2 linked regions of the Streptomyces venezuelae genome follow. The protein of the gene in region 1 interacts with the protein of each later gene in a pairwise test. Links are inferred from orthologs where the notes say so. Each region holds a gene or a part of one and is shown in the gene's direction. Other genes may lie near its edges.

Evidence for each region.
Region 2: the proteins of rplA (region 1) and thrS interact in binary tests that used the Escherichia coli proteins (3 or more experiments, as listed by UniProt). The link is inferred for Streptomyces venezuelae from one-to-one orthologs.

Annotation. Positions count from the first base shown.
Region 1 is NZ_CP029192.1:3,757,770-3,772,786, reverse strand. The notes cover bases 10,359-13,239. They hold rplA (50S ribosomal protein L1), read left to right. Parts: upstream 10,359-11,378; coding sequence 11,379-12,101; downstream 12,102-13,239. Other genes in these bases: DEJ48_RS15950 (hypothetical protein), read left to right, coding at 12,259-13,155; rplK (50S ribosomal protein L11), read left to right, coding at 10,855-11,289; nusG (transcription termination/antitermination protein NusG), read left to right, coding at 10,359-10,688. Also shown: DEJ48_RS16040 (amidohydrolase family protein), read right to left, coding at 1-273; rpmG (50S ribosomal protein L33), read left to right, coding at 797-961; DEJ48_RS16020 (MaoC family dehydratase N-terminal domain-containing protein), read left to right, coding at 1,066-1,518; DEJ48_RS16015 (MaoC family dehydratase), read left to right, coding at 1,523-1,951; DEJ48_RS16010 (TetR/AcrR family transcriptional regulator), read left to right, coding at 2,088-2,645; DEJ48_RS16005 (MFS transporter), read left to right, coding at 2,720-4,174; DEJ48_RS16000 (UDP-N-acetylmuramate dehydrogenase), read left to right, coding at 4,212-5,330; DEJ48_RS15995 (NAD(P)-dependent oxidoreductase), read right to left, coding at 5,347-5,979; DEJ48_RS15990 (TetR/AcrR family transcriptional regulator), read left to right, coding at 6,067-6,669; DEJ48_RS15985 (adenosine deaminase), read right to left, coding at 6,673-7,707; DEJ48_RS15980 (pyridoxal phosphate-dependent aminotransferase), read right to left, coding at 7,833-9,059; preprotein translocase subunit SecE, read left to right, coding at 9,421-9,708; more of nusG, read left to right, coding at 9,786-10,358; DEJ48_RS15945 (hypothetical protein), read left to right, coding at 13,289-14,275; rplJ (50S ribosomal protein L10), read left to right, coding at 14,537-15,017. UniProt on the Escherichia coli protein: One of the primary rRNA binding proteins, it binds very close to the 3'-end of the 23S rRNA. Forms part of the L1 stalk. It is often not seen in high-resolution crystal structures, but can be seen in cryo_EM and 3D reconstruction models.
Region 2 is NZ_CP029192.1:7,352,315-7,367,416, forward strand. Bases 4,635-7,600 are described here. They hold thrS (threonine--tRNA ligase), read left to right. Parts: upstream 4,635-5,110; coding sequence 5,111-7,090; downstream 7,091-7,600. Other genes in these bases: DEJ48_RS32555 (hypothetical protein), read left to right, coding at 4,635-4,992; DEJ48_RS32565 (HIT family protein), read left to right, coding at 7,151-7,600. In the rest of the region: DEJ48_RS32530 (SCO7613 C-terminal domain-containing membrane protein), read right to left, coding at 1-1,524; DEJ48_RS32535 (SRPBCC family protein), read left to right, coding at 1,628-2,074; DEJ48_RS32545 (3'-5' exonuclease), read right to left, coding at 2,276-3,001; DEJ48_RS32550 (DUF4365 domain-containing protein), read left to right, coding at 3,170-3,736; more of DEJ48_RS32555, read left to right, coding at 3,736-4,634; more of DEJ48_RS32565, read left to right, coding at 7,601-7,723; DEJ48_RS32570 (helix-turn-helix domain-containing protein), read left to right, coding at 7,826-9,265; DEJ48_RS32575 (M20/M25/M40 family metallo-hydrolase), read left to right, coding at 9,516-12,707; DEJ48_RS32580 (hypothetical protein), read right to left, coding at 12,748-14,415; DEJ48_RS32585 (elongation factor G-like protein EF-G2), read right to left, coding at 14,595-15,102. UniProt on the Escherichia coli protein: Catalyzes the attachment of threonine to tRNA(Thr) in a two-step reaction: L-threonine is first activated by ATP to form Thr-AMP and then transferred to the acceptor end of tRNA(Thr). The rate-limiting step is amino acid activation in the presence of tRNA.

The DNA of each region.
Region 1 (15,017 bases):
CGCCGTGTCGGCGGACAGCGCCGTGTCGCTGTGTGCGTGCGGCTCGGCGGCCGCGGGCAGCAGGAGGTAGCCGGCGAGGTCCACGCGCGCGGTGTGGGCACTCAGGCTGCCCGCGGTGCCGACCGCCTCGATGCGTCCGCCGCCGAGCCGGACGTCCACGGTCCGTCCGTCGGTGAGCCGGGCGCCGCTGAGCAGCAGGGAACCGGAGTCGGCGGCGGGGCCGGAGCCGGAGGCGCCGGAGGAGTGGGGCTGCTGCGGCTGGCTGTCGGGCATCGCGCTCCTCGGGCTCGGGGGCGGCTGCAGTCGTCGAGGCGTCAAGATCACGCAGCGCGCGTCGAGCCTAGGACGGTGAAAGGCCCGCTTCGAGGAGGAGCGGAATAGTCGTACCGGTGTGGTGCGCGTACGCGGATGGGGTGTTCATGGACGCCTGAGGCGGGGCGTCCGATGCCCTCGGACAGCCCTGACGAAACGGATTTGGGCGATCGGCGACCAACCGTGTAATGTCTTCATCGCTCGCCCCAATAGCTCAGTCGGTAGAGCGTCTCCATGGTAAGGAGAAGGTCTGCGGTTCGATTCCGCATTGGGGCTCTGATGTTGAGTGATCCTCGCCTTCGGGCGGGGTGATCCGGCATCGCAGCGGTGTAGCTCAGTCGGTAGAGCAAGCGGCTCATAATCGCTGTGTCACCGGTTCAAGTCCGGTCACCGCTACTAACGGTAGCCGATTGTGGGGTCGGTCCTTCGATCGGCTACTCTTTTATGCGTTCATCCGTCCATCCGTCCGTCAAGGAGCACTCACGTGGCTGCCACCGACGTCCGCCCGAAGATCACGCTGGCCTGCGTGGAGTGCAAGGAGCGGAACTACATCACCAAGAAGAACCGGCGTAACGACCCGGACCGTCTTGAGATGAAGAAGCACTGCCCGCGCTGCAACGCGCACACTGCGCACCGCGAAACGCGCTAAACACAGGCTCGTACACGAGGCCGTCCCCGATTGTTGGGGGCGGCCTCGCGTCGTGTTGTGCGAAGCCATCTGCAACGAAACCAACCGCAGGAGGTGCCGAGTCCATGGCGCTCGACCAGTCCTTCGTGGGGCGTTCCTATCCCCCCACTGATCCTTATGAGGTCGGCCGGGAGAAGATCCGCGAGTTCGCCGAGGCCGTGGGGGACACCAATCCCGCGTACGCCGACACGGAAGCGGCCAAGGCGCTCGGTCACCCCGATGTGATCGCCCCGCCGACTTTTGTGTTCGCGATCACTTTCAAGGCCGCGGGTCAGGTCATCGAGGACCCGCAGCTGGGACTCGACTACAGCCGCGTCGTGCACGGCGACCAGAAGTTCGCCTACACCCGCCCGGTGCGTGCGGGCGACCGGCTCACGGTGACCTCGACCATCGAGGCGATCAAGTCGATGGCGGGCAACGACATCCTGGACATCCGCGGTGAGGTCCACGACGAGGCCGGCGAGCACGTCGTGACCGCCTGGACCAAGCTCGTGGCGCGTGCGGCGGAAGGGGCCTGAGGCGATGACGGCGAAGATTGCGTACGAGGACGTCGAGGTCGGCACCGAGCTGCCGCCCCGGACCTTCCCCGTGACACGCGCCACTCTCGTGCAGTACGCGGGCGCCTCCGGGGACTTCAACCCGATCCACTGGAACGAGAAGTTCGCACGCGAGGTCGGCCTTCCCGACGTCATCGCGCACGGCATGTTCACCATGGCCGAGGCGATCCGCGTCGTGACCGACTGGGTGGGCGACCCGGGAGCCGTCGTCGAGTACGGCGTGCGCTTCACCAAGCCCGTCATCGTCCCGAACGACGACAAGGGCGCCACCATAGAGGTCAGCGCCAAGGTCGCCGCCGTGCTGGACGACAACCGCGTGCGCGTCGACCTGCTCGCGAAGAGCGGGGACCAGAAAGTCCTCGGCATGTCGCGCGCCGTCGTACAGCTCGCCTGACAACTGCTCGGGTAAGGGGCGTCCTCAATGGGAGGGCGCCCCTTACTCATGCCCTGGAGTGCTCGTCACTCATGCCCCGGAGTGCTCGTCCGCGGACCGGCTTGACGGCTTAGTGATTGACCACTAACTTAATCGCATGGTCAGGATGAGCGCAGAAGAGCGGCGCGAAAGCGTCATCCGCGCGGCGATGGTCGAGTTCGCCCGCGGTGGCTACAACGGCACTTCCACCGAGGTCATCGCCAAGCGGGTGGGTGTCTCGCAGCCGTATCTCTTCCGCCTCTTCCCGAGCAAGCAGTCCATCTTCCTCGCCGCCTCCGGGCGGTGCTGCCAGGAGGTCACGGAGGTCTTCCGCAAGGCGGCCGAGGGGCTGGAGGGGGAGGAGGCCCTGCACTCCATGGGGAGGGCCTATCAGGCCCTCATCGCCGAGGACCCGGACAAGCTCCTCATGCAGATGCAGATGTACGTCGCCGTGGCCTCCGCGGAGGCGTCCGGCGACCGGGAGTTCGGCGACGCGCTGCGGGCCGCCTGGATGGACATGTACGACACGGTCCGCCTCGCGCTGGGGGCGGACGTCGACGAGACGACGCAGTTCTTGGCGTACGGAATGCTGATCAACGTCCTGGTGTCGATGGGGTTCCGGCCCGACCACCGGGTGTGGGCCGGCTTCTACGACTCGGCGCAGCCCAAGGGATGAGTCGCGCGGGGCAGAGGGGCCTCCTTCTGTGCCCACGAAAGTTAGTCATCAATAACTAACCAACAGGGGAAGCAATGCCGGAGCAGAAAGCGCAGCCAGAGCAGACGGCGTCGCGCGGGGGAATGGTCTGGGCCCTCGTCATCACGAGCGTCGCCGGGTTCATGGCGGCACTCGACAACCTCGTCGTCACCACCGCCCTGCCCTCCATCCGCGAGGACCTCGGGGGCGCCCTGCACGACCTCGAATGGACCGTGAGCGCCTACACCCTCACCTTCGCCGTGCTGCTGATGTTCGGCGCGGCCCTGGGCGACCGGTACGGGCGCCGCCGCCTCTTCACCGTCGGCCTCACGATCTTCACCGCCGCCTCCGCCGCCGCGGCGCTCGCACCCGGCCTGGACGCGCTGATCGCCGCCCGCGCGGTGCAGGGCGTCGGCGCCGCCATCATGATGCCGCTCACGCTGACCCTGCTGACGGCGGCCGTACCGCAGGCCAAGCGCGGCATGGCGTACGGCATCTGGGGCGCCGTCAACGGCCTCGCGGTCGCCAGTGGCCCGCTGATCGGCGGCAGCCTCACCGAGCACGTCTCCTGGCAGTGGATCTTCTGGCTGAACGTCCCGCTGGGGCTCGCCCTGCTGCCGCTCGCCCGGCTGCGCCTCGCCGAGTCCCACGCCCCCGGCGCGCGACTGGACACGGCCGGCACGCTGCTCGCCAGCGGCGGGCTCTTCGGAATCGTGTACGCCCTTGTCCGCGGCCCCATCGACGGCTGGTCCAGTGCCACCGTCCTCGTCAGCCTGAGCGCGGGCGTCCTCCTGCTCGGCGGTTTCATCCGGCACGGGATGCGCCACAGGGCGCCGATGCTGCCGATGCGCCTCTTCCGTAGTCGTGCCTTCGCGGGAATCAACGCGGCGAGCCTGCTGATGTTCCTCGGGATGTTCGGTTCGATCTTCCTGCTCAGCCAGTACATGCAGGGCGTCCTCGGCTACTCGCCCACCGAGGCCGGGCTGCGCATGCTGCCCTGGACCGGCATGCCGATGCTCATCTCGCCGCTGGCCGGCTACCTCTCCGACCGGATCGGCGGCCGCCCGGTCGTCGCCGCCGGCCTCTTCTTCCAGGCCGTGGGCCTCGCCTGGTACGCGGTCGTGGTGACGCCCGACGTCTCGTACGCCACCCAGCTGCCGGCGCTGATCATCAGCGGCATCGGGATGTCCCTCTACTTCGCACCGGCGTCCAACCTGGTCATGTCCAGCGTGCGACCGCAGGAGCAGGGCATCGCGTCCGGCGCCAACAACGCGCTGCGCGAGGTCGGCGGCGCCCTCGGCATCGCCGTGATGTCCTCGATCTTCTCGGCCCAGGGCGGCTACGGCTCCGGGCAGGACTTCGTGAACGGCCTGGAGCCCGCGCTGTGGGTGGGCTCCGCGGTGGTGGCCCTCGCGGCGGTGGCGGCGCTCTGCATCCCGTCCCGTCGGCGGGCGGCCGGAGGGGCCGGGACGACCGCGTCCACGTCGGAGGACGAGCTGATCGCCGTCTGAGGGCGTGGGAGAGCGTCTGACGGACGCACGGGGGCGCCTGACAGACGTACGAGAACGGCCCCGCCCTGACCGGCGGGGCCGTTCTCGTACTCTTGAGCACGTGCAGGAACTCCACGATGCCCCGCTCGCCCCGCTGACCACCTTCCGGCTCGGCGGCCCCGCGACCCGTCTGATCACCGCGACGACCGACGCCGAGGTGATCGCCGCCGTCCGTGAGGCCGACGACTCCGGAACCCCGCTGCTGCTCATCGGCGGCGGATCGAACCTGGTCATCGGCGACAAGGGCTTCGACGGCACCGCCCTGCGCATCGCCACCCGGGGCTTCGCGCTCGACGGCACGAAGCTGGAGCTCGCCGCCGGCGAGGTCTGGACCGACGCGGTCGCTCGCACCGTCGAAGCGGGCCTGGCGGGCATCGAATGCCTCGCCGGCATCCCTGGCTCCGCGGGCGCGACCCCGATCCAGAACGTCGGGGCGTACGGCCAGGAGGTCTCCTCGACGATCACCGAAGTGGTCGCGTACGACAGGAAGACCCACGAGACCGTTGTGATGGCGAACGCCGAGTGCGCGTTCTCGTACCGCCACAGCCGCTTCAAGGCCGACCCCGACCGCTTCGTGGTGCTACGGGTCCGCTTCGAGCTCGAGGACGCGCAGGGGATGAGCGCGCCCCTCAAGTACCCCGAGACCGCGCGCACGCTCGGTGTCGAGGCGGGGGACCGGGTCCCGGCCGCGGTCGCCAGGGAGACTGTCCTCAAGCTCCGCGCGGGCAAGGGCATGGTGCTGGATCCCGAGGACCACGACAGCTGGTCCGCCGGGTCGTTCTTCACCAACCCGATCCTCACCGAGGAGGAGTTCACCGCCTTCCACGCGCGCGTGACGGAACGCCTCGGTGCGGACGTCGCCCCGCCCGCCTTCCCGACCGGCGACGGCCGCGTGAAGACCTCCGCCGCCTGGCTCATCGACAAGGCGGGCTTCACCAAGGGCTACGGAGAGGGCAGGGCCCGCATCTCCACCAAGCACACGCTCGCGCTCACCAACCGCGGCGGAGCGACCACCGAAGACCTGCTGGAGCTGGCCCGCGAGGTCGTCGCAGGGGTGCGGGACGCCTTCGGGGTCACCCTCGTCAACGAACCGGTGACGGTGGGCGTCAGCCTCTGAGGCATCCGGCGCGCGGCTAGTAGGCGACGCCCACGCCCTGCTTCACCGTCGACGCGTCGTCGATCGCCGCCAGCATGGCGTGCGCCACGTCCGCCCTGCCGATGAACCGGCCGCTGGTCGGGGTGCCGCCGACCACCCTGCGGTAGACACCCGTCGCCGGCTTGTCCTGGAGCCTCGGCGGCCGTACGGACGTCCAGTCCGTCGCGCTGCTCGCCAGCGCGGCCTCCATGGCCCGCAGATCGTCGTACACGGGCTTCAGGACCCTGGCGACCAGGGAGCCCATGATCCGGTCGACCGCGGGCTGACGCTCGGCCGGCGGGCCGACCGGCGCCGCGCTCACCACCACGAGCCTGCGCACCCCCTCGGCCTCCATCGCGCGCACCACCGACCGCGTGAGGTCCGCTGTGATCCCCGCGTCCGCCTTCTTGCGCGGGCCGAGACCCGAGAGGACCGCGTCCCGCCCGGTCACGGCCGCACGCAGGGCCTCCGGATCGGTCAGGTCGGCCCGGAGGACCTCAAGGCCCTCACCCGTCACGCTCAGCCGCGCGGGGTCCCGCACGACGGCGGTGACGCCGTGCCCCGCCGCGAGCGCCTGCCTGACGATCTCCCCGCCGACACCGCCGGTGGCACCGAAAACAGTGAGCTTCATTGCGCGTCCTCCCCGGGTGGGTAAGTATTCACTCACCACTAGGGTGAGTATCCACTCACCCATACGTCAAGGTTGGTTGGACGGCCCATGCAGCAGAAGCCCACCCGGGCCCGCATCCTCGACGCGGCGCACGAGCTCATGTTCACCCGCGGCCTGGCCCGCGCCACCACCAAGGAGATCGCCAAAGCGGCCGGCTGCTCCGAAGCCGCGCTCTACAAGCACTTCGCGAGCAAGGAAGAGCTGTTCGTGAGCGTGCTCAAGGAGCGGCTGCCCAGGCTGAACCCGCTCCTGAACGAGCTCGTGGAGAAGCCGGGGGAGCGCAGTGTCCTGGAGAACCTCACCGAGATCGCGATGCAGGCCAGCCGCTTCTACGCGGAGAGTTTCCCGATCGCCGCCTCCTTGTACGCGGAGACCCAGCTGAAGCGCCGCCACGAGGACTCCATGCGCGAGATGGGCACCGGCCCCCACGTGCCCATCGAGACCCTGGACGCCTATCTGCGGGCCGAGCGGGACGCGGGCCGGATCGCACCCGACGCCGACACGTTCGCGGCCGCCTCGCTCCTCATGGGCGCCTGCGCGCAGCGCGCCTTCGCCTACGACGCCACGGTCGGCAAGCAGCCCCCGCAGCCCGTCGAGGAGTTCGCCGCCGCACTCGCCCGCACGCTCCTGAAGGGCATCACGAGCGTGTAATCCCTACGAGGTCAGCCACTCGTCCACCCCGGCCAGCATCTTCCGCTGTACGTCGACGGGCGCGGCCGAGCCGCGGACCGACTGCCGGGCGAGCTCCGCCAGTTCGGCGTCGGTGAAGCCGTGGTGGGTGCGTGCGATGTCGTACTGGGCGGCGAGCCGCGACCCGAAGAGCAGCGGGTCGTCGGCGCCGAGGGCTATCGGCACCCCCGCCTCGAACAGCGCGCGCAGGGGGACGTCCTCCGGCTTTTCGTAGACCCCCAGGGCGACGTTGGACGCCGGGCACACCTCACAGGTGACGCCCCGGTCGGCGAGCCGCTTCAGGAGCCGCGGGTCCTCGGCGGCCCGCACCCCGTGCCCGATGCGCGCCGCGTCCAAGTCGTCCAGACAGTCCCGCACCGACGAGGGCCCGGTCAGCTCACCGCCGTGCGGCGCCGCGAGCAGACCGCCGTCGCGCGCGATGGCGAAGGCCCGGTCGAAGTCCCGTGCCATGCCGCGCCGCTCGTCGTTGGAGAGCCCGAAGCCGACGATGCCCCGGTCCGCGTACCGCACCGCGAGCCGCGCCAGCGTGCGGGCGTCCAGGGGGTGCTTCATGCGGTTCGCGGCGACCAGGACGCGCATGCCGAGGCCGGTCTCCCGCGAGGCGCTCTCGACGGCGTCCAGGATGATTTCCAGGGCCGGGATCAGGCCGCCGAGCCGCGGCGCGTAGGACGTCGGGTCGACCTGGATCTCCAGCCACCCCGAGCCGTCGCGCAGATCCTCCTCGGCGGCCTCTCGCACCAGGCGCCGGATGTCCTCGGGCTCGCGCAGACAGGAGCGCGCGGCGTCGTAGAGCCGCTGGAAGCGGAACCAGCCCCGCTCGTCCGTCGCGCGCAGCTTCGGGGGCTCGGCGCCGGTCAGCGCCTCCGGAAGACGCACTCCGTACTTGTCGGCCAGCTCAAGAAGGGTGCTCGACCGCATCGACCCGGTGAAGTGCAGGTGGAGATGGGCCTTCGGCAGGTCTCGTACGTCCCGTACACGCTCGTCTCGTACACGCTCCATTCGAGGATCTTGCCGTATGCACCTGGCGTCCCGGTAGCGGCTTTCCCCCTTCGGGGCCCCCTCCGAACGAAGAAACGGGCCGCCTCTCCGAAGGAGAGACGGCCCGCATGTTCTCGACGCAGCCCTCAGTCGCGGGCCTCGGCGAGCAGCTTCTGGATCCGCGAGACGCCCTCGACGAGGTCCTCGTCGCCCAGCGCGTACGAGAGGCGCAGGTAACCCGGCGTCCCGAAGGCCTCACCGGGAACGACCGCGACCTCGGCCTCCTCGAGGATGAGTGCGGCCAGCTCGACGGAGTCCTGCGGGCGCTTGCCGCGGATCTCCTTGCCGAGGAGGCCCTTCACCGAGGGGTACGCGTAGAAGGCACCCTCGGGCTCGGGGCAGATGACGCCCGCGATGTCGTTGAGCATCCGCACGATCGTCTGGCGGCGCCGGTCGAAGGCCTCGCGCATCTTCTCGACGGCGACCAGGTCTCCGGAGACGGCCGCGAGCGCGGCGGCCTGCGCGACGTTGGAGACATTGGACGTGGCGTGCGACTGCAGGTTCGTCGCGGCCTTGACGATGTCCTTCGGGCCGATGATCCAGCCCACGCGCCAGCCGGTCATCGCGTACGTCTTGGCGACGCCGTTGACCACGATGCACTTGTCGCGCAGCTCGGGAAGGATCGCGGGGAGCGAGGTGAACTTCGCGTCTCCGTAGACGAGGTGCTCGTAGATCTCGTCGGTCATGACCCACAGGCCGTGCTCGACGGCCCAGCGGCCGATCGCCTCGGCGTCGGCCTCGCTGTAGACGGCGCCCGTCGGGTTCGACGGCGACACGAAGAGGACGAGCTTCGTGCGCTCCGTGCGCGCGGCCTCCAACTGCTCGACGGAGACGCGGTAGCCGGTGGTCTCGTCGGCGACGACCGGGACCGGGACACCGCCCGCGAGGCGGATCGACTCCGGGTAGGTGGTCCAGAACGGTGCGGGGACGATGACCTCGTCGCCCGGGTCGAGGACCGCGGCGAACGCTTCGTAGATGGCCTGCTTGCCGCCGTTGGTCACCAGGATCTGCGACGCGTCGACCTCGTAGCCCGAGTCACGGAGGGTCTTCGCGGCGATCGCCGCCTTGAGCTCGGGGAGGCCCCCGGCCGGCGTGTAGCGGTGGAACTTCGGGTTCTTGCAGGCCTCGACGGCGGCTTCGACGATGTAGTCCGGAGTCGGGAAGTCGGGCTCGCCCGCCCCGAAGCCGATCACCGGTCTTCCTGCGGCCTTGAGGGCCTTGGCCTTGGCATCGACAGCGAGGGTCGCGGACTCGGAGATCGCGCCGATGCGCGCGGAGACCCGGCGCTCGGTCGGAGAAGTAGCAGCGCTCATGGCCCCATCGTTCCAGACCCGAAACGGCCCCGGTGCGCGGGTTTCCAAGACCGTCGCAGCCCTTTCTGTTCGACGGGGCGCCGCAGAGCACGTACACTCACTGCTCGTTGGCCCTCACCGGCCGCTTTCTCTCAGCGCACTCCGTGCACATGGGCGGATGCGGTAGGTTGGGGGAAACCAAAGGGTCGTAGCTCAATTGGTAGAGCACTGGTCTCCAAAACCAGCGGTTGGGGGTTCAAGTCCCTCCGGCCCTGCTACACACTCCTTCGCCAGGATGTGTGCGCATGTACGTACTGCAATGCACCGCCGTGCGGCTCAACCGGGCGCGGCACGGCCACGACCCGGAATCAGGTGAGGACGAGTGACGGACGCCGTGGGCTCCATCGACAAGCCTGATGCCCAGGACGAGTCGACGGAGTCCCAGAAGAAGGCCCGCAAGGGCGGCAAGCGTGGCAAGAAGGGCCCCTTCGGCCGTCTCGCGCTCTTCTACCGTCAGATCATCGCGGAGCTCCGCAAGGTCGTCTGGCCGACTCGCAGCCAGCTCACGACCTACACCACAGTGGTGATTGTCTTCGTCGTCATCATGATCGGTCTCGTGACCGTGATTGACTATGGCTTCAGCCACGCTGTCAAGTACATCTTCGGCTGAGCCGATAGCGAAGGGCGCCGTTCCTGGCGCCCCTTTCGCGCGTTCCACCCCTCTGTATCCAGGAAGAAGCAGCCACCGTGTCTGACCCGAACCTGAACGACGCCGTTGAGCCTCGCGGAGAGAACGCGGAGTCCGTGGAGGACCAGCTCGACATCGTCGAGGCGGCGGACGCCGAGGACCCGGACCAGGCCGACGCTGCCGACGCCGCCGCGGGTGAGCCCGCCGAAGAGGCCGCCATCCACCTCGAGGGTGACGCCGAGGCCGTAGCGGAGTCCGAGGAGGACGAGACCGCCGCTGCCGACGTCGCCGACGAGGAGGACGTCGAGGCCGCCGCGGACGAGCCCGAGGAGGAGGCCGAGCCGGTCGACCCGATCGTGGCCCTCCGCGAGGAGCTCCGCACCCTCCCCGGCGAGTGGTACGTCATCCACACCTACGCCGGTTACGAGAACCGCGTGAAGACCAACCTCGAGCAGCGTGCCGTCTCGCTGAACGTCGAGGACTTCATCTTCCAGGCCGAGGTGCCGCAGGAAGAGGTCGCGCAGATCAAGAACGGCGAGCGCAAGACCATCCGCCAGAACAAGCTCCCCGGCTACGTGCTGGTGCGCATGGACCTGACGAACGAGTCCTGGGGCGTCGTCCGCAACACGCCCGGCGTCACCGGCTTCGTCGGCAACGCCTACGACCCGTACCCGCTGACCCTGGACGAGATCGTCAAGATGCTCGCCCCGGAGGCCGAGGAGAAGGCCGCCCGCGAGGCCGCCGAGGCCGAGGGCAAGCCGGCTCCGGCCCGCAAGGTCGAGGTGCAGGTCCTGGACTTCGAGGTGGGCGACTCGGTCACCGTCACCGACGGCCCGTTCGCGACGCTGCAGGCGACGATCAACGAGATCAACGCCGACTCGAAGAAGGTCAAGGGCCTCGTCGAGATCTTCGGTCGCGAGACCCCGGTCGAGCTCAGCTTCGACCAGATCCAGAAGAACTGACGTTCCTGGAACACACGCCTCCGAACAGGTCAGACGGGCTGTCAAAGCCGGTCTGACCTGCTCGGTTTTTAGCCGCGCGACTATACCCGTTATCGTTGTGCGGTATGCCTCCATCCGGATGACCGGATGGTCGGCTGAAAACTCTCACTAGGACCCGGAGAGAGCAATGCCTCCCAAGAAGAAGAAGGTCACGGGGCTGATCAAGCTCCAGATCCAGGCTGGTGCCGCCAACCCGGCCCCGCCGGTCGGCCCCGCGCTGGGCCAGCACGGCGTCAACATCATGGAGTTCTGCAAGGCCTACAACGCCGCGACCGAGTCGCAGCGTGGCTGGGTGATCCCGGTGGAGATCACGGTCTACGAAGACCGTTCCTTCACCTTCATCACCAAGACGCCGCCGGCCGCCAAGATGATCCTGAAGGCCGCTGGTGTCGAGAAGGGCTCCGGCGAGCCCCACAAGACCAAGGTCGCCAAGGTCACCGAGGCGCAGATCCGCGAGATCGCGCAGACCAAGATGGAAGACCTCAACGCCAACGACCTGGACGCCGCGTCGAAGATCATCGCCGGCACCGCCCGTTCCATGGGCATCACGGTCGAGGGCTGAGCTCCTCCCCCCGTCTGACCTTTCTCAAGTGGTAGGGCCAAGCGCTGGTCCGAACCACGACTCCATACCTGAACAAACCAGGAGCAGAAGTGAAGCGCAGCAAGACTCTCCGCGCTGCGGACGCCAAGATCGACCGGGAGAAGCTGTACGCCCCGCTCGAGGCCGTCCGTCTCGCCAAGGAGACCTCCTCGACCAAGTTCGACGGCACCGTCGAGGTCGCCATGCGTCTGGGTGTCGACCCGCGCAAGGCCGACCAGATGGTCCGCGGCACCGTGAACCTCCCGCACGGCACCGGCAAGACCGCCCGGGTCCTGGTCTTCGCGACCGGTGACCGTGCTGCGGCCGCGGAAGCCGCTGGGGCCGACATCGTCGGCGCCGACGAGCTCATCGACGAGGTCGCGAAGGGCCGCCTGGACTTCGACGCCGTCGTCGCCACCCCGGACCTCATGGGCAAGGTCGGCCGCCTCGGCCGCGTGCTCGGTCCGCGTGGTCTGATGCCGAACCCGAAGACCGGCACCGTGACCCCCGATGTCGTGAAGGCTGTCAACGACATCAAGGGCGGCAAGATCGAGTTCCGCGTCGACAAGCACTCGAACCTGCACTTCATCATCGGCAAGGTGTCCTTCGACGACACCAAGCTGGTGGAGAACTACGCCGCGGCCCTGGAGGAGATCCTCCGTCTGAAGCCGTCGGCCGCCAAGGGGCGCTACATCAAGAAGGCCGCCCTCACCACCACGATGGGCCCCGGCATCCCGCTGGACTCGAACCGCACCCGCAACCTCCTCACCGAGGAGGACCCGGCCGCCGTCTGATCCTGACGGCAGCCGCGTCGCGTACGCGTTCTGTGGACGGGCCCCGCAACCTTTCGAGGTGCGGGGCCCGTCCTGTTTGTGTACGGGCCTTTCGGATACGTGTGTCAGTGGGCTGCGCTAGCGTGCAGGCTCCATGAATGCCAAGGGGTGGGACGACATGAACAGCACGACCATGCGCCGAGCCGGTCTCTCGATCGCGGTGGTCGCCGCGCTGACGGGGCTCACGGCCTGCGGTTCGGGTGACTCCTCGAACAAGGCGGACGGCAGCGGCAAGGACGAGGGCGGCATCAAGCTCAGCCCCATAGCCGCCCTGCGCACCGTCGAGAAGTCGACCGACAAGGCGGACACCGCCCGGATCGACGGCACCACCACCATGGGCTCGCTGAGCTCCATGGACATGAAGGGCGTCATGGGCTGGTCCGACGGCATCACGGGGAACGTGACGGTGACCTTCACCGGCGGCTCGCAGGCCCAGCAGATGAAGCAGATGGGCGCGACGAAGCTCGACTACCGCTACTTGAAGAACGGCTTCTACGCGAACATGGGGGACACGTTCGCGTCCCAGGCGGGCGGCGGCAAGCACTGGCTCGAGTACGACTACGCGACGCTGGCGGAGATGAGCGGCGCCGCGGGCGAGGCCTTCCAGGACCAGATGCAGAACACCACCCCGAACCAGTCGGTGAAGATGCTGCTGGCCTCCGGCGACGTGAAGCGCGTCGGCGAGGAGGAGGTCCGCGGGAAGAAGGCCGTCCACTACTCGGGCAAGGTCGACGTCGCGGACTTCACCGCGAAGAGCGCGGACCTGGACGCGGACAAGCTGGCCGAGCTGAAGAAGCAGTTCGAGCAGGCCGGTCTGAGCACCGAGACGATCGACATCTGGGTCGACGAGGACGACCTGCTGGTCAAGAAGAGCGAGAAGGGCGAGACGAAGAACGGCACCTTCTCGCAGACGGCCTACTACAGCGACTACGGCACCGAGCTGAACGTGGAGAAGCCGCCGGCGTCGGACACCATGAGCTTCAAGGACCTCATGAACAAGCAGCCCGCCGTATGACCCCCTGAGCTGCCCGTCGCATGCCCCTGCGTTGCCCGCCGGATAACTCCTGCGCTCCCCACCCCGCCCCTCGGGTACTCTCGGTGAACAAAGTTGTGTCGATCATGTGTTCTTTGTGCCAAGGGGTGGGGTCATGACTGCAGGTGTCGTCAAGGGACGCAGAGGGCGTCAGCGGGTGGCGGGGGCCGTGCTCAGCACCGCGCTGCTCTGTGTCGGCGCGGTGGCGTGCGGGGGCTCGGACGACAAGTCCGACAAGGCGGGCGCGGGGGAGATCCAGTCGCGCTCGCAGGTCACCGACGTCATCACGGCCGCGTACAAGAAGACCTCGGCCGCCAAGTCGGCCAAGGTCAAGATGACCATGTCCACGCCGCCCGGCGAGCTGGGCAAGGCGATGGGCGGCTCCGGTGAGATGAAGATGACCGGCGTCATGGGCTGGGACCCGACCGTCATGGACGTGACGGTGTCGGGCTCCGCGCTCACGGAGGGTGACCCGGAGGCTCCGGAGAAGATCCGGATGCTCTGGAGCGACAACGTCATGTACATGGACATGGGTGCCAAGGCGGCCAAGGACATGGAAGGCAAGCGCTGGGTCAAGATGGACCTCAACGCCATCGCGAAGCAGGCCGGTGACGACAAGCTCGCCAAGCAGATGACCGGCGGCCTGGACAGCATGAACCAGGACCCCGCGCAGCAGCTCGCGATGCTCCTGGACTCGCCGAACCTCAAGCACCTGGGCTCCGCGCAGGTCGACGGCGAGCAGACCCAGCGGTACAAGGGCCGGCTCACCGTCAAGGAGATGGCGGAGTCCAACAAGGGCCTGAAGGACGTGCTCAGCGAGAGCGAGCGCGAGCAGCTGTTCAAGAACATCGAGAAGTCGGGCATCAAGGGCTACGACACCGAGGTCTGGGTCAACGAGGACGACTACCCGGTCCGCATGGACATCGACATGAAGACGCCCCAGGGCACGGTGAAGACGTCGCAGACCTTCTCCGACTACGGCGCGGCGACCAAGGTGACGCCGCCGTCGGCCGGGGACACCCTGGACATGATGAAGATGTTCGAGGAGCTCGGGAAGCTCGGCAAGGACGGCTCGGATGCCGGTTCGGACAGCGCCTTCTGACCGGATTTGCTTGCCGCGGACCCGTTCGCGTACTCTTCCACAGAAGCCAAAGACCGCTGGTCGTTGCCGTGTCCTCGCAAGAGGGTGCGGTGGCCGAAGGATCCGCTGAAACGGCGGACGACCCGCGCAGGTGACTGTGGATGTGCTCCTGGATCGCATGCGATTCGGTTGAGCTCACGCCCCGTGCGCCTGCGCCGGGGCGTTTCGTTTTGTCGGCCCCTTCTGAGCGGTCCTCATCACCCGGAAGGAGGCCGACGCTCTATGCCGACGCCCGACAAGGCTGCCGCGGTAGCCGAGCTCACGGACAAGTTCCGCAGCTCGAACGCCGCCGTGCTGACCGAGTACCGGGGTCTCACCGTGGCCCAGCTCAAGCAGCTGCGCCGTTCCCTCGGTGAGAACTCCGAGTACGCCGTGGTGAAGAACACGCTGACCAAGATTGCGGCCAACGAGGCCGGGATCAACACGCTGGACGACCTCTTCACGGGTCCGACGGCGGTTGCCTTCGTCACCGGTGACCCGGTGGAGTCGGCGAAGGGTCTTCGTGACTTCGCCAAGGACAACCCGAACCTCGTCATCAAGGGCGGTGTCCTTGACGGCAAGGCGCTGTCCGCCGATGAGTTCAAGAAGCTCGCGGACCTCGAGTCCCGCGAGGTTCTGCTCGCCAAGCTGGCGGGCGCCATGAAGGGCAAGCAGTCGCAGGCTGCCGCGCTCTTCCAGGCGCTTCCCTCGAAGTTCGTCCGCA
Region 2 (15,102 bases), 3.6 Mb from region 1 along the record:
CGTCAGCACGCCGAGCGTGGTGACCGTGGCCGCCATGGTGGCCAATGACAGGAACGCGACGCTCGCCGACGACACCAGGGCGAGCACCGAAGCGGTCACCGCGGGAACGGCCGACGTCGCACGCGCGGCCACGCCGAGGAGAACGGCGGTCGACAGGAGCTGAGCCGCCACCCCGGCCCCGTACGGAAGACGGAGCGCGGCGGGCAGCGCCACGGCCGCGGACCACAGGAGCACCGGCGCCGCGTACCGCGCCGCCCGCCGTGCCGAGTCGCCCAGCGGCCCGGCCGTCACGGCGAGGGCGGCGGCGACGGCGCCGAGCACCGGCGGAGCCAGGAGCGGGTGCGCGAGCGGCAGTTCGAGCAGCAATGCGTCCCGGGCGTCACCGGGCGCACCCGACCAGACGCGGGTCCCCCAGCCGAACGGCCCGAGCAGGGCGATCGCCGCGACCGGCAGCGCCCACAGCACCGCGAGCCCCTGCACCACGGCCGACGCCGCGAGGAACCCGCGCCGCAGCGTCCACGGCAGCGAGGTGCGGACGACGGCCAACAGCACCATGCCGCACACCAGATACGCCGGCACCGTCCAGGCCCCGGGCAGCGCCGCCCGCAGCACCCCGCCCGAGGCGGCCACCACGAGCAGACCGCAGGCACCGGCCGCACCGCTCACCACCTCGGCGCCCTTCGCCCACCGCGCGGCCGCCAGCGCGATCCCCGCGGCGAACAGCAGCAGCACGCCCGCGCGAGCCGCCCCGCCCGGACCCGAGGCCTGCACGGAGAGCCAGCCGGCGCTCGCCGCACCCCACAGCCCCAGGACGCATGCACCGGCCGTTGCGACGACCCGCACGGAACGAATCCCCGCCCGCAGCGCGAGCGCCGTGTCGAAGGCCGCCGTCCCGAGCAGCGCCGCCGTCATCACATACGCGTCGGCGTGCGCGGCGCCCGCCCACAGGATCAGGGGGAGCTGCGCCGTCACCACCGCTACGGGCACCGGCAGACGCAGCTGCCGGAGCAGCAGCCCGTACCCCGCCCAGACCGCGCCCAGGACGGCCGAGGTGGCGGCCGCGTAACCGAAGGCGCTCACGTCCAGGAGCGCGAGGTAGCGCAGCGCGTACGCGTCGAGGACGGTCAGCGCCAGACCGAGGCCCGCCACCGCCTCCGCCGTCGAGCGCAGCGAGCGCCGCAGCAGGAACGCGGGCGTGCCGAGCGCCGCGAGTGTCACCGCGCCGAGGACCGCGCTGCGGCCGCCGATCCCCAAGTGGCCCCAGCTCACCACCGTGAACGCGATCGCCGCGACCGTCAGGAGCACCCCGCCCAGCGCGAGCAGGACGTTCTGCACGCTCGGCGGCGTGGCGTCGGGGGCGGGCGGCCCGGCCGGACGAGGGGGCGGCCCGGCCGGGCCCGCCGCACGCAGGACACCGAGCAGCCAGGCCCGACGCTGCAGCAACTGCGTCCTGCGCGCCTCCAGTTGGCGCAACTCCCAGTCGAGGACGCGGAGCTCCTCGGCAGGGGGCGGAATGTTCGTCATGCCGGGCAGTGTGGTCCGCGGCACACCGCACGGCATGGGTGCGGATACTCAGGTCGTACTCAGATCCGGTACGGGTTCCTGTCCTTCCGGCAGACTGCCGCGCATGGACTGGTGCCACTACCGCTTCCGCAGCGTCTGGGAACTTCCCGGAAAGCCCGCCCGCGTCTTCGCCGCCCTGGAACAGCCCGAGGACTATCCGCTGTGGTGGCCGCAGGTGCGTGAGGTGACTCCGCTCGACGACCGCAGCGGCATCGTCCGCTTCCGGTCCTTCTTGCCGTACGACCTGGTCGTCACCGCACGGGAGCGGCGCAACGACCCCGCGGCCGGAGTTCTGGAGATCGCGATGAGCGGGGACCTGGACGGCTGGGCGCGCTGGAGGCTCACCCCCAACGCCGCCGGGACACTGGCCCGCTACGACCAGGAGGTCGAGGTGCGCAAGGCGCTGATGCGACGCCTCGCCGTGCCCGGACGTCCGCTGTTCCGGCTCAATCACGCCCTGATGATGCGCGCCGGACAGCGCGGCCTCGCGGCTCGTCTGCGAACGGTCTGAAGGCGGTTTGAAGGAAGGGTGCCCGGACCTGTATTGTTCAGTGCGTTCCCGGGCGATTAGCTCAGTGGGAGAGCGCTTCGTTCACACCGAAGAGGTCACTGGTTCGAACCCAGTATCGCCCACCCGGAGAATGCCGGTCCGTCAGCAGACGGACCGGTTTTTTCATGCCCGCGCGGGGCTCCGGCGTCCGGTGCCCCGCGCTCAGGCCGCCGCCGGGAAGTCGGTACGCAGCGGCCACGCCGGGTCCACCGTCTCCGGAGTGCCGCTCTTGGCGAACCACGCCTGCAGGCCACGCGCCTGAGCCGCGTGCCAGACCGCCTGCAACGTGTGCAGCTCGGCCGGCGAGAGGCGCTCCAGGCGCCCCGCGAACCGCCGTCCCACCGCACGCACCACATCCATGGCCGCCTGCGCGTCCGCCGCCGCGTCGTGCGCCTCCGACAGCTCCACCTCGTAGTGCGCGCACAGATCGGTGAGCGTCCGGCGGCCCTTGCGGTACCGGTCCAGCTGCTTGTCCAGGACCCGCGGGTCGATCACGCACAGCGAGGAACCCTCCGTGTAGCGGCTCAACGACGAGGCGCGGTGCCTGCGCAACTCCCGGTCCAGGATGGTCAGATCGAACGGCGCGTTCATCACCACGATCGGCCGGCCCGCCGCTCCCTGCTCGGCCAGATCGCGTGCTATCTCCTCCATCACCGGCGCGGGCCAGCGGCCCGTGCGCTGCAGATGATCCTCCGTCAGTCCGTGCACCGCGGTGGCGGCCGCGGGCACGGGTACACCCGGATTCACCAGCCAGCGGGTGATGCGCGGCCGGGTTCCCGCGCCCTGCTGGACGACGACGGCGGCCGACACGATCCGGTCGGTCTCGACGTCGACGCCCGTGGTCTCCGTGTCGAATGCGGCCAAGGGGCCCTCGTACCAGCACGTCATGGTGACGCAACTCCTCGTTCAGTCCCGGCAGATGACGTTCGGTCCCCTGCCCACGCTGGTGATACCCGGGCCGTTTGCGCCGTACGCGGCCCGGAGACAACAGAGGTGAGGGGCTTTGGAATTCACCGTCCCGGCGCAGAACGACCCGGCTCGGAAGGCACGTTGACCATGGCGCTCGCGCAGCCCGACCAGGGTGGGCTGCTGCCCGAGCGGATCGCACCGCCGCGCGGCACACTCGCCACCACCGCCTGCATGGAGACGCTTCAGGTGGGCTACCTGCACGCCGTAGCGGCGGCCGCCGGCTGCTCGCTCTCGCAGCCCTTTCCCGACAACGGCATCGACTGGCACGTCAGCCACAGCGCCCCCGGGCACACGGTCGACGACGAGGTCACCATCAAGGTCCAGCTCAAGTGCACGTACCAGATACCGCCGAAGCCCGCCGGGCCCGCCTTCTCCTTCACGCTCGACAACCCGCACCTGGAGAAGCTCGCCCGCACCCCGGTGTCGGTCCACAAGATCCTGGTCGTGATGCTCGTGCCCCGGTCCCGGGACGACTGGCTGCGCGCCGGTCACGACCGGCTCGACCTGCGGCACTGCTGCTACTGGACCAATCTCGCCGGGCACCCCGTGACCGGCCGGCGCAGGACCACCGTGCGCGTCCCGACCTCGCGGATCTTCGACGACCGCGCCCTCTGCGAGATCATGACGCGCGTCGGAACGGGAGGGAAACCCTGATGCACCGCCCCTTCGCCCACGACGAATCCGACCACGACGAGTTCGGCCGCCATGAGCCGGCGCCGCCCGTCCGCCCGCACCCCGCCCCGGCCGCGGGCGGCTGGACCGAGCCCCCCGAGCCCTCCCGCGTCGATCCCCGCGTCCTCGGCGCGCTCCTCGCCCGGCACGGCTGGCAGCGCCGCGGCGGCGCCCCCGGCCGCTACGCGCGCTGGACGCCCCCGGGCCCCGGCGGCGCGGGCACCAGCCTGCTCGTCCCCGAGAGCCGCGCCTTCCCCGACTGCGAGGACCTCGTCGCCGAGGCGCTCGTCGCGCTGTCCCGCAGCGCCTCGCCCGCGGCCCGCGAGGTACTGGTGGGGCTCGCCGTGCCCAGCGACGAGATCCACTGGTCGCGCGACGTGCGGACCGGCCCGGCGGACACCTCGACGTGGCCCGAGGAGGAGCAGCTGCGCTCCGCCGCCCGGCTGATGCTCCTCGCGGGCGCGCTCGCCGCACGCGGCCGCGCCGGCTACTACGGCGCGCGGCACCGCGGACCCGCCGCCGCTTCCCTGGAGAACGTGCTCGTCGGCCCCGCCACGGGCGGACAGCGGCTCACCGCCTTCGTGCCCGTCCTGACCGGGCGACCCCTCGCGGTCCGCCTCCACCAGGCGCTCTGCGCGGCCCGCGAGGCCGTCGACTACCAGCGCGCCACCGGCGGCATGGACGCCTTCGACGGCGCGGTCGAGGCCGGCGTCAGCCACGAGCTGACCGAGGCGATCGTCGCCATGGTGCGCGGCACGGAAGGAGCACGCGTCGCCGTGGAGTGGGCGCCCGGCGCGGGGGTGCCCGAGGGGTGCGCGGCCCGCGCCGAACCCGTCGAGTTCTCGCCCGGCGACCTGCCGGCCCTGCGCGAGGCGGGGGCCCGCTACCTCCGCGACGAACCGTCGGTGCCGGTGCGGGTCACCGGGGCCGTGGTGCGGATGCGGCGGGCGGCGCCCCACGAGGACGGCACCGTGCGGATCCGGGTGATCGCGGGCGCCGACGTCCCGCACGTGCGGATGACCCTGGACGAGGAGTCGTACCGCATCGCGGGCCACGCCCACCTGGTCGGGCTGCCGATCCGGGTGCAGGGGCGCCTGGAGAGCAGGGGCGGGTTCCGCAGGCTGACCGGGGCGAGCGGGGTGGTGCCCGTGCAGGTGGACGAGGCGGAGCGCGACCGGCTCATGAAGTCGCTCCAGGAGAACCTCGACTTCTTCGAGGAGGCGTGCAGCACGGACTGAAGGGGCCGATGGGGGCACGGAGAGATCCGTTTCGCGGGCGGGCCCCGCGGCTCGGTACGATTCCCCTTGCGTACGCGTGACAGAGAGCGGCGCAGCCCCCTTCAGGTAGGAGAGACCGGTGTCAGACGTCCGTGTGATCATCCAACGCGATTCCGAGCGGGAAGAGCGCGTGGTGACGACGGGCACTACGGCCGCCGAGCTCTTTCCCGGGGAGCGCACCATCGTCGCCGTGCGCGTGGCCGGCGAGCTGAAGGACCTCGCGTACGTGCCGGCCGACGGCGAGGAGGTCGAGCCCGTCGAGGTCTCCTCCGAGGACGGCCTGAACATCCTGCGCCACTCGACCGCGCACGTCATGGCGCAGGCCGTGCAGGAGCTCTTCCCCGACGCCAAGCTCGGCATCGGCCCGCCCATCCGGGACGGCTTCTACTACGACTTCGACGTCAAGGAGCCCTTCACCCCCGAGGACCTCAAGCGCATCGAGAAGAAGATGCAGGAGATCCAGAAGCGCGGGCAGAAGTTCTCGCGGCGCGTCACCACCGACGACGACGCGCGCGTCGAGCTCGCCGACGAGCCGTACAAGCTGGAGCTCATCGGCCTCAAGGGCAACGCCGCGCAGGCCGCCGACGGCGCCGACGCCGAGGTGGGCGCGGGCGAGCTGACCATCTACGACAACCTCGACGCGAAGACCGGCGAGCTGTGCTGGAAGGACCTCTGCCGAGGCCCGCACCTGCCCAGCACCCGCGCCATCCCCGCGTTCAAGCTGATGCGCTCCGCCGCCGCCTACTGGCGAGGCAGCGAGAAGAACCCGCAGCTCCAGCGCATCTACGGCACCGCGTGGCCGACGAAGGACGAGCTGAAGGCGCACCTGGAGTTCCTCGCCGAGGCCGAGAAGCGCGACCACCGCAAGCTCGGCTCCGAGCTCGACCTCTTCTCCTTCCCCGAGGAGCTCGGCCCGGGCCTCGCGGTGTTCCACCCCAAGGGCGGCGTGATCCGCAAGGTCATGGAGGACTACTCGCGGCGCCGCCACGAGGTGTCCGGGTACGAGTTCGTGAACACCCCGCACATCTCGAAGGAGAAGCTCTTCGAGATCTCGGGCCACCTGCCGCACTACGCGGAGGGCATGTTCCCGCCCATCGAGTTCGACGAGCAGAACTACCGCCTCAAGGCGATGAACTGCCCGATGCACAACCTGATCTTCAAGTCGCGCGGGCGCTCCTACCGCGAGCTGCCGCTGCGCCTCTTCGAGTTCGGCACCGTGTACCGGTACGAGAAGTCGGGCGTCGTGCACGGCCTGACCCGCTCGCGCGGCTTCACGCAGGACGACTCGCACATCTACTGCACCAAGGAGCAGATGCCGCAGGAGCTCGACACGCTCCTGACCTTCGTGCTCGACCTGCTGCGGGACTACGGCCTGACCGAGTTCGAGCTGGAGCTGTCCACCCGTGACGACTCCGACAAGTTCATCGGCGAGGACGCGGACTGGGCGGAGGCCACCGAGGCACTGCGGCTCGCCGCCGAGAAGCAGAACCTGCCGCTGGTGCCCGACCCGGGCGGCGCCGCGTACTACGGCCCGAAGATCTCGGTGCAGGCCAAGGACGCGATCGGCCGGTCCTGGCAGATGTCGACCATCCAGGTCGACTTCAACCAGCCCAAGCGGTTCAACCTGGAGTACACGGCGGCGGACGGCTCGCGCCAGCAGCCCGTCATGATCCACCGCGCCCTGTTCGGCTCCATCGAGCGGTTCTTCGGTGTGCTCCTGGAGCACTACGCGGGCGCGTTCCCGGCGTGGCTCGCGCCCGTGCAGGCCGTCGGCATCCCGATCGGCGACGCGCACATCCCCTACCTCCGCGAGTTCGCCGAGAAGGCGAAGGAGCAGGGGCTGCGGGTCGAGGTGGACGCGTCGTCCGACCGCATGCAGAAGAAGATCCGCAACCAGCAGAAGGCCAAGGTGCCCTTCATGGTCATCGCGGGCGACGAGGACATGAGCAACGGCTCCGTCTCCTTCCGCTACCGCGACGGCTCGCAGGAGAACGGCATCCCCGTCGACGAGGCCATCGCGAAGATCGCGAAGGCGGTCGAGGACCGCGTCCAGGTCTGACGCCACGGTGACACAGCGCTGAGCTCGGGCCCCGGGGACCTCTCCCCGGGGCCAAGTCATATGCTTCACCTCATGACGAGTGAGCCGGAGCAGCAGATCGGAGTCGGGTCGCAGGACGCGTTCCAGCGCCTGTGGACGCCCCACCGGATGGCGTACATCCAGGGCGAGAACAAGCCCACGGGCCCGGGGGCCGACGACGGCTGTCCCTTCTGCTCGATCCCGGCCAAGTCCGACGAGGACGGGCTCGTCATCGCGCGCGGCGAGCAGGTGTACGCGGTCCTCAACCTGTACCCGTACAACGGCGGCCACCTGATGGTCGTGCCCTACCGGCACGTCGCCGACTACACGGACCTGACGGCCCCCGAGACCGCCGAGCTCGGCGAGCTCACCAAGCAGGCGATGCAGGCGCTGCGCACCGCGTCCGGCGCGCACGGCTTCAACATCGGCATGAACCAGGGAGCCGTGGCGGGCGCGGGTATCGCGGCCCACCTGCACCAGCACATCGTTCCGCGCTGGGGCGGCGACACCAACTTCATGCCGGTCGTCGGGCACACCAAGGTGCTGCCGCAGCTGCTCGCCGACACCCGCAAGATGCTGGCGGACTCCTGGCCGACGCCGCAGAGCGGCAACTGACGCTGTTCCATACCGTCAACCCCCCTGTGTCAAGAGGGGGGTTGGAGGCGGCTGCCCCACCTGCCACCCTGCCCACAGGGAGCGCCCGGTCAGGGAGGGGTCATGTCCGTCGGCACGTCACCAGCCGTCGATGCGGGATGGGGGGAGTTCGGGCGGCTGCTGCGCTTCCACCGCAGGCGGGCCGGGCTCACCCAGCTGCAGCTCGGCAGGCGGGTGGGCTACCACCACAGCTTCATCAGCAGGCTAGAGGGCGGACTGCGGGAACCGCCCTTCGACCTGGTGAACCGGCTCGACGCCGTCCTGGGGGCCGGGGGCGGGCTCGTCGCCCTCATCGCCTCGCCGCCCGCGGCGCCGTGCGCGCCCGGTCTGCTTCCCACGGCGCCGACGCTCTTCTCGCCGATACCCGGTGGTGACGCCCCCGACGTCGATTCCCCCGGTGTCCTCTCCGGCGACACGCCCTCCCTGACCGCCCAGCCCTGGCCGTCGAGGCTGCCCGCCGAGGGCCTTGCCTGCCCGCTGCACGGCAGGGTGGGCTGTGCGACGCCCGACCGGGAAGCGGTGACGGACCTCCTCGCCGGGCTGACGGGACCATACGACCGCGTGGGCGAGACGGCGGGCGCGGAGGCCGAGCTGCTGCACGGACTGACCGCCGTCCTGGCCTGTCTGATCCGTGAGGCGTTCGGCCGCGCCAGCGACGCGTGCGCGAGCACCGTGGAACGGCTGCTGCGCGGGGTGGCGCGGTGGGCCGAGGCGGTCAATGCCGGGGGCCGGCTGCCGTCCGGCCAGTTGCGGCTGGCCGCGCAGTACGCCCAGGTCGCGGGGCGGCTGCGGATGGAGCGCGGGCAGGGCGGCGTGGCCATGGCCTGGTTCGGGCACGGCCTGCGGTGGGCGGACGCCGCGCGGGACGCCGAGGCCCGGGCCACTCTCCTCAGCGACATGTCGACTCTGGTGCGGCTCGACGGTGACCCCGCCTCGATGCTCGGGTACGCGCAGGCCATCGGGGCCGTGGACGGCAAGCGGCGCTGGATGATGACGCTGGCCGACCTGTATCAGGCGCGTGCGTACGCGCTGGGCCATGACGTGGCCGCGTGCCGACGGCATCTGTCGACGGCGCGGCGCAGGTTCGCCCGGCTCGACGACCGGGACCGGCTCGAGGCGCCCTGGCTCTCGGGCGCGGAGGGTGTGCTGCGGGTGGAGTCGGCGGTGGGCGGGGCGCTGCGGGACCTCGCGGTGGTGACGGGGGACCGGGCGGTGGCCCGGCGGGCGGTCGAGGCCACCGCCCGGTCGTACGCGCTGCTGCCGCCGGTGATGCGCTCCACGCGTCTGCTGCTCACCCTGCGTCTCGCGGACAGCTGGGCGTGTGCGGGCGACCCCGTCGCGGCGGTGACCCTCGCGGGGCCCGTCCTGGAGGAGGCGGTGGGCGCGCGGGAGTTGATGGTCGCCGTCGAGCTGCGCGGACTGCACCGGCGGCTCGCCGGGCGCTGGGGCGATCTGCCGGAGGTCAGGGAGTACCGGGAGCGGGCGCGGGCCGTGTCGGAGTGAGGCGGTGCGGTTCGCCGTCCCCGCGCCGCGCCCGACAGCCCTGTCGGCGTGCTTGCCAGTTCTTGACAGGGCGGGCCGGAGGCCGGGAATCCATTGACCGCGGACCGGGCCGGTGTGAGGGTTCCGCCAGCCATGAGGGTGTCATGTCACCGCCAGGTCGCGAGCGGAGCAGCGGGCACGACCGCACAGCCTGACGCACGGGCTCCCCCCTGGCTCGAACGAGCCGCAACACCTCTCACAAGGAGCCGTGATGCTCAGACGATCCGCAGCGGCCGGGATAACCCTGGCCCTGGCACTCGCGGGGGTGACGGTACCCGCGTCCCTCGCGACGGCCGCGCAGACCGCACCCACCGCGGACAGACCGGACCCCCTCGCCAAAGCCGTCGCCGCCGCCGACAAGGCGGTGCGCAGCGGCCTCGACTCGCTGGCCAGAGGGCCCGAGGAGCAGTACGACCGACAGCAGGTCACCCCTTGGCTCAAAGGCCTCTACTCGGTCGCGTACGAACGCACCTACCGCGGGCTGCCGGTGGTGGGCGGCGACGCGGTGGTCCTCGCCGACGGCAAGGGGAAGGTCCGGGCCGTCAGGGCCGCGACCGACGCGACGATCTCGGTCACCACCAAGGCGAAGGTGACGGCCGCGCAGGCGGTCAGAACGAGCCGTGCGAAGCTCGCCACGGTCAAGAAGGTCGACTCCAAGCGCCTGGTGGTCAGGGTCAGGAAGGACGCGCCCGCGCTCGCCTGGGAGACCGAGCTGACCGGGCGTACGAAGGCCGGCGACCCCAGCAAGCTGCACGTCTTCGTCAACGCGCTCACCGGCAAGGTCATCGACACCTACGACGACGTGCGCGCCGGCAGCGGCCACAGCAAGTGGAACGGCCCCGACCCGCTGACCATCGACACCTCGCGCTCGGGCAGCAACTACGTGCTGCGCGACACCACACGCCCGGGGCTCCAGTGCTCGAGCTACCAGGGCGGCGTCTTCACCAAGGCGACCGACGACTGGGGCACCGGCAATCCCACGAGCCGGGAGACCGGCTGCGTCGACGTGATGTTCGCCGCGCAGAAGCAGTGGAACATGCTCAAGGAGTGGGTCGGCCGCAACGGACACAACGGCAACGGCGGCAGCTGGCCGGTCAGTGTGGGCCTCAACGAGCTCAACGCGTACTGGGACGGCTCCTCCGTCACCATCGGCCACAACAGCGCCAACGAGTGGATCGCCGGAGTGGACGTCGTCGCCCACGAGTTCGGCCACGGTCTGGACTCCAACACGCCCGGCGGCGCCAACCACGAGAGCGGCCTCGGCGAGGCGACCGGCGACATCATGGGCGCCCTGACCGAGGCGTACATCAACCAGCCCGCCCCCTACGACACCCCCGACTACACCGTCGGGGAGATGATCAACCTCCAGGGGCGCGGCCCGATCCGCAACATGTACGACCCGAGCCGGGTCAACAACGACCCCAACTGCTACTCCGCCTCGATCCCGAACACCGAGGAGCACAAGGCGGCCGGGCCCATGAACCACTGGTTCTACCTGCTCGCCGAGGGCTCCAACCCCGGTGGTGGCAAGCCCTCGAGCCCCACCTGCAACAACCAGCAGGTGACCGGCGTGGGCATCAAGAACGCCGGCAAGATCTTCTACGGCGCCATGCTGCTCAAGACCAGCGGCATGACGTACAAGCGCTACCGCACCGCCACGCTCACCGCGGCGAAGAACCTCGACGCGAGCTGCGACCTGTTCAACCGCACCAAGGCCGCCTGGGACGCCATCAGCATCCCGGCCCAGAGCGGTGACCCGACCTGCACCGGGCAGCAGAACGACTTCTCCCTCGGGCTCAGCCCCGCCTCGGGCAAGGTCGAACCGGGCGCCTCCACCACCGGCACCGTCAACACCACGACCGTCACCGGCAGCGCCCAGCAGATCACGCTGACCGCGTCGGGTGCCCCGGCGGGCGTGAACGTCACGTTCGACCCGACGACCGTCACATCCGGCTCCAACGCCACCATGAAGATCACCACCGCCGCGTCCACCACGGCGGGCACCTACCCGATCACCGTCACGGGCACCGCGGGCACCAAGACGCACACCGCCCAATACACGCTGACCGTGGGTGGCGGCGGCAACCCGACGCCCCCGCCGGACATCGACGTGGAGAAGGTCAGGGCACACCTCGCCCAGTTCAACACCATCGCCTCGCAGAACGGCGGCAACCGCCGCGCCACCGGCGCCGGTTACCGCGCCTCCCTCGCGTACGTGAAGGGCAAGCTGGAGGCCGCCGGATACAAGGTCACCGAGCAGACCTGCGCCTCCGGATGCTCCGCGGGCGCGGGCAACAACCTGATCGCCGAGTGGCCGCAGGGCGACGCGAACAACGTCTACATGTTCGGCGCGCACCTCGACGGCGTCGCGGCGGGCCCCGGCATCAACGACAACGGCTCCGGATCCGCCGCGATCCTGGAGGCGGCGCTGTCCCTGGCGCAGAACAACCCCGCCATGAAGAACCGCGTCCGCTTCGCCTGGTGGACCGACGAGGAGCAGGGCCTCAACGGCTCGGACTACTACGCCTCGTCGCTGCCCGCCGCGGAGCGCTCCAAGATCAAGGCGTACTACAACTTCGACATGGTGGGCTCGACGAACGCCGGGTACTTCGTGAACAACCTGAACTCCTCGGCGTCGGTCCCGCTGCGGGACTACTGGACCTCCCTCAACCTCGCACCCCAGGAGAACGTCGAGGGGCAGGGACGGTCGGACGACGCCTCCTTCCAGCGCGTCGGCATCCCGACATCCGGGTACGCCACCGGCGCCTCCGCCACAAAGTCCGCGGCCGAGGCCGCGAAGTGGGGCGGCACCGCGGGCCGTTCGTACGACTCGTGCTACCACTCCGCCTGTGACACCACCGCCAACGTGAGCGCCACCGCGCTGGACCGCAGCTCGGACGGCGTCGCGTACGCACTCTGGAAGACCTCCGTCGGCGACGGGCCCGCACCCGCGGACGACTTCTCCCTCTCCGCCGACCCGGCCTCGGGCACGGTCCAGCCCGGCTCCTCCACGAAGGTCACCCTCGCCACGGCGACGACCAGCGGCTCGGCGCAGAAGGTGGGACTCTCGGCCTCGGGGGCCCCGTCCGGAGTGAGCGTTTCCATCAATCCGGAGTCGGTGCTCTCGGGCGAGTCCGCGACGGCCACCGTCGAGGTCGCGGCGGGCACGACCGCCGGCACCTACACCCTCACCTTCACCGGTGAGGGGCAGGTCAGCCACCGTACGGCGTACACCCTGACGGTGTCCGGCGGCGGTGGCGAGACCACCTGGCAGCTGGGTGCCACCTACGCGGCCGGGGACGTGGTCACGTACAACGGCGTCCGCTACCGCTGCATCCAGGGCCACACCGCCTATCCGGGCTGGGAGCCGCCGAACGTCCCCGCCCTCTGGCAGGCCATCTGATCGCTCAGCGGCGGGCCGTCACGACCGACGGCCCGCCGCCTCACGCGTCGTAGACGTCCGCCTTCCTCGGCATCGGGTCCTGGATGGCCCCGCTGAGGAAGCCGGACCGCGCGCCGAACTTCTCCGTGTTCACGCCGTTCTCGTCGAGGACCTTGATCGCGGCGGAGTGCACCACGCGCAGCACCGGCGTGGCGGCGCGCAGCGCGTCGTCCGCCATGAACCGGTGCCGCCACGGCTTGTCGGCCCAGGCGTGCCGCAGGCCGAACGGCTCGGGCAGGACCAGCTTGCCGCCGAGGTGGTCCAGGATCGGCGGGTACCAGGTGAAGGGGGCGCGGACCGCGAGGCGCACGACCTCGTCCGCGTCGATCAGCGGCAGGTTGCGGGTCGTGGTCTCCCAGAACCTGATGGGCTTCGCGACCGTCTTCGTCTTCGGCGAGGGCTTCGTCGTGAACAGGGGGTGCACGGGCCCCAGGGCGTGGCCGGTGACCTCGATGCGCAGCGTCTCGTGCAGCACCGTCACCGTGATCAGCATCGTGATGACCAGCTGCCCGTCCCAGAGCGTGAACTGCACGCCCAGGTAGTGTCGGTTGCCGCTGCCGAACTGCTGCTCGTTGCAGATCCGCTGTATCTCGTGGCCGCGGATCTGGAAGGCCTCGACGTCCGTGCCGGTGGGGCGGGACACCGCCTTCGCGTTCTCCCCGATGGGGGAGACGATCCAGTGGTTTATGTCGGGCGTGGGGAAGCCCCCGGTGTGCAGCGGGCCGCGCTCCAGCATGCGCAGCTGGTCGTGCACCGCCTTTATGACGTCCCAGCTGCGGAAGGGGTGGATCTCCTTGCTCGCGTCCGCGGGCACCAGCTCCTCCGCCAGCTGCCAGCTGCCCCACCGCGTGCCCATGCCCAATATGCCCTTGGGTCCCGCGTAGAACACGGAGTTGCTCTGCTGCTCCGCGGAGAGCCTGGCCAGGCCCTGCCGGAGGCGTTCGGCCGCCGTCTCGCCCGGGCTGCCGGGCACCGCCTCCGGGATCTTGGCGCCGATCCCGCCGCCCGCGAGCAGGCTCGACCAGCGCTCGCGCAGGTCCCTCGCGGTGCGCTCGGCGATCTGCTTCGCCCAGAACCAGCCCACCACGGGCAGCACGATCGCCGCCCGCAGATACCAGGCCCAGAAACCCCCGAACGGCAGCTTGAGCAGGGCGACCGCGGCCAGCACGCCCACGGCGACCAGCACGGCCGTCGCGAGCGCGCCCGCGCGCTTGTCCTCGCTCTTGGCGACCTGCCGCCGGATGGTGAAGACGAGGAGCCAGAAGATGAAACCCGGCAGGAAGAGCACGCCGCACAGCACCGTCACCGCCGTCAGCCAGCTGTCGCGCTCCTTGCGGATGCGGTTCGCCGCCAGGCAGTGCTCGACGACCGCCTGCGGCTCGGTCCCGAAGGACTGGATGAGCGGACTGCGGCCGCCGCCCAGCATCCGCACCTGGACGGTCCGTGCGAACGCCTCGCCCAGGTTCGGCTTGCACAGCGACCAAATGCCTGGCTTCACCTCGGACTTGTGCCATTCGTTGTTCGCCGCGAGGATGCCGTCCACATCGCCGTCGCGGTACGCGGCCGAGGCCAGGGCGTGGGTCGCCGCCGTCTGTCCCGCGGCGCCCGAGAGCGGAACCTGGGCCCCGGGCCTGAAGTCGAATACATCGTCCGCCACTGCCGCCCCCATCGCCGCGGTGCCTTCGCTGCTGCGGCTCTTCCCGACTTCCCAGCCCGGCACACCTGTTGCCGCCCGGCGCGTCTGTTGATCAGGTCATCAGCGTATCCGGGCGCACCGACATCCGTCAGGGGGCAGCCGCATGCGTCCGCCCCGGGGGAGGGGCGGACGCATGCGCGTGCGCTCTTCAACTACGTGGCGTTGTGCGCCCGTTCGCGGATCTTCTCGGAGAGCTGCGGAGGCATCGGCTCGTGGCGTGCGTACGTACGGTTGAAGCGCGCGGTGCCCTGCGAGAGGGACCGCAGATCCACCGCGTACCTGCCGATCTCGATCTCGGGCACCTCGGCCCGCACCAGGGTGCGCCCGCCGGCCGCCTGCTCGGTGCCGACCACCCGGCCGCGCCGCCCCGACAGATCGCTCATCACCGCCCCGACATAGTCGTCGCCGACCAGTACCCGCACCTCGGCGACCGGTTCGAGGAGATGGATCTTCGCGCCGGACGCGGCCTCCCGCAGCGCCAGCGCGCCCGCCGTCTGGAACGCGGCGTCGGAGGAGTCCACCGAGTGCGCCTTGCCGTCGAGGAGCGTGATGCGCACGTCGATGAGCGCGTACCCGGCGGCGACGCCCTTCGCGGCCTGCGCGCGCACGCCCTTCTCGACGGACGGGATGAACTGCCGCGGGACCGCCCCGCCCACGACC